Linked DNA regions of Trichocoleus sp. FACHB-46. The main gene of each other region encodes a partner of the protein of the gene in region 2 in a complex. Links are inferred from orthologs where the notes say so. Each region holds a gene or a part of one and is shown on either strand. Other genes may lie near its edges.

Region 1 (2,751 bases), on a different replicon or contig from region 2:
GAATTGATCAACAACATCGCTACCCAGCACGGGGGAGTCTCCGTATTTGGTGGTGTAGGCGAGCGCACCCGCGAAGGGAACGACCTCTACAACGAAATGATGGAATCCGGGGTTATCAAGAAGGACAACCTCAACGATTCTAAGATTGCTCTTGTGTATGGTCAGATGAACGAGCCACCCGGAGCTAGAATGCGGGTTGGTCTGACTGCTCTGACGATGGCTGAGTATTTCCGCGATGTCAACAAGCAAGACGTACTGTTGTTCATCGACAATATTTTCCGTTTCGTTCAAGCGGGTTCTGAAGTATCCGCGCTGTTGGGTCGGATGCCCTCTGCGGTAGGATACCAGCCCACGCTCGGTACTGACGTAGGTGACCTACAAGAGCGGATTACCTCTACCACCGAAGGTTCGATTACTTCGATTCAAGCGGTTTACGTGCCTGCGGACGACTTGACCGACCCAGCACCTGCAACCACCTTCGCTCACTTAGATGGAACCACCGTACTTTCACGGGGTCTCGCTTCCAAAGGTATTTACCCTGCGGTAGATCCTCTCGACTCCACCTCCACCATGCTTCAACCCAGCATTGTTGGAGATGAGCACTACAACACCGCTCGTGCAGTCCAGTCGACGCTACAGCGCTACAAAGAACTGCAAGACATCATCGCCATTCTCGGTTTGGATGAATTGTCTGAAGACGACCGGGTGATCGTAGCGCGGGCTCGTAAGATTGAGCGTTTCTTGTCTCAGCCCTTCTTCGTCGCAGAAGTGTTTACGGGTTCTCCTGGTAAGTATGTCTCGATCGAGAATACGATCAAGGGCTTCCAGATGATTCTGGGTGGCGAGTTGGATGCGCTTCCTGAGCAAGCCTTCTACCTGGTAGGAGACATCAACGAAGCGATCGCCAAAGCCGAAAAAATGAAGGCAGACGGCAAATAGCAACGAGATGAGAGGTAAGGGACGCGAGGTGAGGAGCTACGAATCCAAATTTTGCTTCTTTGGCCTTGAGTCCCCCACTCTTATTCCCTAGCCCTGGAGAAACCTATGACATTAACTGTACGTGTAATTGCCCCAGACAAAACTGTTTGGGATTCTACGGCTGAGGAAGTTGTTTTGCCTAGCACCACTGGGCAATTGGGCATCCTGAGCGGCCATGCTCCCCTACTCACCGCCTTGGAAACTGGCGTGATGCGCGTCCGTCCTGGTAAGGATTGGGTGGCGATCGCCCTGATGGGTGGTTTTGCAGAGATCGAAGCCGATGAAGTCACTATTTTGGTGAACGGTGCCGAACGCGGTGAAGCGATCGACTTGGACAAAGCTCGTGCTGCCTACTCGGAAGCAGAAGCTCGCATCAACCAAGTACAAAACGGTACCCGTCAAGAACAAATTCAAGCCACCCAAGCTCTCAAGCGGGCCCGAGCCCGTCTGCAAGCCGCAGGTGGTGTTGTGCAGCTTTAATCGAGCCTTAATTACTTTTCAGTCTTAACTCCCTTTGGTTTTGCGCTAGAGGGAGTTTTTTATATGCAACTTACTAATCTTGATAAGAGCTTTACTAAAGGCACGTAAAACCACAAAATTCCTTCTATGTTGCGCTGCTAGACTGTTGCCGAACCAGCTTTTCTGAACTTATTTTCAAGCTTTTATTAGAGCGATTTCTACCTAAAGCTTGGATCTATAAAGGCTCAACAAATTAATTAAGATTCAGTAGGGGCATTAGAGATGAGACTTCGACTTATTTTATCCTCGCTTGTACTAGCTCCATTACTGAACTTAATTCATCCAATTTCAGGTGCACTTGCACAAGAAGAGGTTGGGCCAGCTCTCACTGAAGCTGAATTATTAACTTCCCTCGCTGGAGATTATGCCAATATTGGGCAGAAAGATCAGGCTATTCAGCTATTAAAAGAACCTTTATCACTCAATCAATCACTGGTAGAGCCTTGTCACAAACTTAGCCTTTTAGCCAGTGTTGCAGGCCAGTATGCGTTTGTGGGGCAAAAGGTTAAAAGCTCAGAGGTTTTTAGCCAGGCTCGAAACATTTTGGAGGCAACTGAATATTGTGGGCCAGAACCATCGAGTTCTGCTTGGAGTGACCCTACGACTTGGATTTCGCTAGCATTTCTCAACCATGTTAGGGCAAGCCAATATGATACAGCTTTTCAAATCGCAACGGGTTTTGGCGAGCAATATATTGAACCTATTCAGAATGGTCTGGAATATAGAAATGCTGTGAAGGATCCCGAATGGATCAAGTTAAATGTTGCAATCCAACGCAAATTAGCTAATTTCTATTTCAGAACCAAAGAGTTTAACAAAGCTAGAACAATATGGCTTGCTTTAGCTGACTACTACAAAGAACAAGGGAAGCTTGAGCAGGTAACTCAATTTCAAAACTTAGCTTCGAAGATTGAACCAACTAAAGCAGATGACCCTGTGGGCAGTCAATCTCCCAAAGAGATAGCACGCCGCAGTCTTTTCGAGTGTTTTCAAAAGTTAAGGTTACTTTATCCTGATGTCACATGGACACTTACAAGAACTCTAGATACAGAAAATCCCATAGGTCCAGAAGAGCTGAAACCAATTCTCGATCTCTGTAAAGAAGAAAAATTCACTGCGAAAAACACAGTAAGTACCCAACAGATTGTCCAGGCTCTCGAGCAGATAGCTGTGACTTCACACCAAATTTCAGCACCGATTAAGCGTGCTGATTTATTAGCTGCGATCGCAAATATTTACGGACAGCTTAAGAAA
Region 2 (2,809 bases):
GTCTACGATGACTTGTCCAAGCATGCTCAAGCGTATCGCCAAATGTCTTTGCTGCTGCGTCGCCCACCCGGACGGGAAGCTTACCCCGGAGACGTATTCTACTTACACTCCCGCTTGCTAGAGCGTGCAGCTAAGCTCAGCCCTGAGTTAGGTGAAGGTAGCATGACCGCGCTGCCCATCATCGAAACCCAAGCAGGTGACGTATCTGCTTACATTCCTACCAACGTAATCTCGATTACCGATGGTCAGATCTTCTTGTCTTCTGACTTGTTCAACGCAGGTTTACGCCCCGCTGTAAACGCAGGTATTTCGGTATCTCGTGTGGGTTCTGCGGCTCAAATCAAAGCCATGAAGCAAGTGGCTGGTAAGGTGAAGCTGGAACTAGCTCAGTTTGCTGACCTAGAAGCATTTGCTCAGTTTGCATCTGACTTGGATAAAGCAACTCAAGACCAGTTGTCCAGAGGACAGCGTTTGCGTGAACTGCTGAAGCAGCCGCAAAACTCCCCCATTCCTGTGAACGAGCAAGTTGCTCTGATTTATGCAGGGATTAACGGTCATCTAGATGATGTACCTGTTGATAAAGTTACCAGCTACGTAAAGAGCCTGCGGGAATATCTCAGAACCAGCAAGCCTCAGTATGCTGAAATCATTCGCAACCAAAAGACGCTGAACGCTGAAGCGGAGCAAATTCTGAAGGAAGCGATCGCTGAATCGAAGCAAGCATTCATGGCAGCTGCGTAGGAGATGAGCCATTAGCGGTTAGCCAGTGGTGGCTTAGTCTTCAAACACTAGTAGCTCATGGCTAATCGCTGATCGCTAATGGAGGGAAATAACTATGGCAAATCTCAAAGTCATTCGCGATCGCATTCAGTCGGTCAAAAATACCAAAAAAATCACGGAAGCAATGCGCCTTGTGGCTGCTGCTAAAGTGCGTCGAGCTCAAGAGCAGGTAATCGCAACCCGTCCCTTTGCTGATCGCTTGGCACAGGTGCTGTACGGTTTGCAAACTCGCCTACGGTTTGAAGATGTAGACCTACCTCTGCTGAGAAAGCGCGAAGTCCGTACTGTGGGTCTGTTAGTGATTTCGGGCGATCGCGGTCTCTGTGGAGCTTATAACTCCAACGTAATCCGCCGAGCTGAAAATCGGGCCAAAGAGCTGAAAGCAGAAGGCCTAGATTACAAGTTCATCATGGTTGGCCGCAAATCCTCGCAGTACTTTCAGCGCCGGGACCAACCGATCAGCGCTAGCTACACAGGTTTAGAGCAAGTGCCCACGGCTCAAGAAGCCTCGGAAATTGCAGATGAAATCTTGTCGCTGTTTCTCTCAGAGACTGTCGATCGTATTGAGTTGGTTTACACCCGCTTTGTGTCTTTGATTAGCTCTCGGCCTGTGATTCAGACGCTGTTGCCTCTTGATCCTCAGGGTTTAGAGACACCCGATGATGAGATCTTCCGGTTGACCAGTCGCGGTGGACAGTTCCAAGTAGAACGCTCCAGAGTTAGCGCTGAAGCCAGAGCGCTGCCTCGCGACATGATCTTCGAGCAAGATCCAGTACAAATCTTGGATGCTCTCTTGCCTCTGTATCTGAACAATCAGTTACTACGGGCTTTGCAAGAGTCGGCGGCTAGTGAACTGGCAGCTCGAATGACGGCCATGAACAATGCTAGTGAAAACGCTAGTGAGTTGATTAGTGGTTTGACTTTGTCCTACAACAAAGCGCGTCAGGCTGCGATCACTCAGGAAATTCTAGAGGTAGTTGGTGGAGCTGAAGCTCTTGGCTAAACACTAATAGAAACCCTACTTGAAAAGGAATTAAAAATGCGTCTGAGCTAACTCAGGCGCATTTTTAATGAGGGAATAACCTTCCTAATCCGCTGGATCAGTCTCAAAGCTTGGTCAAAGGACGTATCAACTTAGTGTTAAATAATGAACTTATCTTAAAATCTCTTAAATTTAGAGATGGCTTTTCAATCCAGCGATAGCTAGGAATAGCCAGCAAAGTAGTTAACCCCAAGGAAAGAAGAAAATAGACGGAGAATCCGTATTTGTTAACCTTAAAGAAGGCAAGAATTTGTTGTATAGGAAACGCATAAATATATAACCCGTAAGAAAAGTCTCCATATCGATCAAAATGACTAAAAGGGAGTTCACAGGCAAGCCAAAAAATCACGTAAGAGAGTGATGGACCTAGTAGAAGTGCAAAGATAGGCTGATGAATGCCACAAATTATACTTATTAGTGTTAATACAGCAGAAAAAATAAAGATACGCGTACTAAAAATTATATCTTTTGAATATAAAAATAAAACAGAGCCGGAAAAGAAATACATCATCATTCTTAAACCTTCTTTGTCCGCTAGTAAATTAGAAAATTTGGCTCCTGTACCAGGGATTAGACTTTCTAATGTGTATCCTCCCCATAAAAATATAAATATTCCAATCACAAAGACTCTAGCTGACTTTAGAATATGCAATCTGCCTAGAATGCCGATTGCTAGGTAGCACTTAAATTCATATATCAATGTCCACAGAGAGCCGTTGAAGGCGGAAGGAAACGGAATATTATTCAAGAGACCAGCAACGCCATATTGGTTCATTCTGAGAAGGAAATTTACCTTGATGTAGTTAATAGGATTGTCTATTTTAGACTGGAAATAGTTATTCAGATTGCCATGTGTAGCAAGATAGACAATAGGAGCAAAAAATAGAATGGTTATTAACAAACACACCCAAAAACCTGGAAATATCCTGAGAAATCGATGCCATAAAAAACGTGAGATCGATACAGATCTAATATAGCTACGTGTGA

Evidence for each region.
Region 1: the proteins of H6F72_RS03160 (region 2) and atpC are in contact, whole or in part, in a cryo-EM structure (PDB 9ITS), measured with the Chloroflexus aurantiacus proteins. The link is inferred for Trichocoleus sp. FACHB-46 from one-to-one orthologs. Residues at the interface, in WP_012258894.1 of Chloroflexus aurantiacus: Pro2, Arg9, Arg10, Arg12, Ser13, Val14, Asn16, Val17, Ile20, Thr21, Met24, Val27, Lys31, Arg34, Ala41, Thr42, Pro44, Tyr45, Arg48, Met49, Val52, Arg88, Leu90, Arg142, Asp145, Ala146, Lys148, Leu149, Val205, Asp206; in WP_012258892.1 of Chloroflexus aurantiacus: Glu6, Val8, Thr9, Ala10, Glu11, Arg12, Val13, Thr26, Lys27, Asp28, Pro39, Leu40, Met41, Thr42, Ile43, Phe66, Glu68, Val69, Leu70, Arg73, Thr75, Leu77, Ala78, Asp79, Arg102, Gln107, Arg110, Asp111, Leu114, Ala117.

The regions. Positions count from the first base shown.
Region 1 is NZ_JACJOD010000024.1:230,609-233,359, reverse strand. It holds atpC (ATP synthase F1 subunit epsilon), read left to right. Parts: upstream 1-1,044; coding sequence 1,045-1,458; downstream 1,459-2,751. Other genes in the region: H6F72_RS30260 (hypothetical protein), read left to right, coding at 1,720-2,751; atpD (F0F1 ATP synthase subunit beta), read left to right, coding at 1-939. UniProt on the Escherichia coli protein: Produces ATP from ADP in the presence of a proton gradient across the membrane.
Region 2 is NZ_JACJOD010000006.1:646,331-649,139, forward strand. It holds H6F72_RS03160 (F0F1 ATP synthase subunit gamma), read left to right. Parts: upstream 1-835; coding sequence 836-1,783; downstream 1,784-2,809. Other genes in the region: atpA (F0F1 ATP synthase subunit alpha), read left to right, coding at 1-741; H6F72_RS03165 (acyltransferase), read right to left, coding at 1,887-2,809. UniProt on the Escherichia coli protein: Produces ATP from ADP in the presence of a proton gradient across the membrane. The gamma chain is believed to be important in regulating ATPase activity and the flow of protons through the CF(0) complex.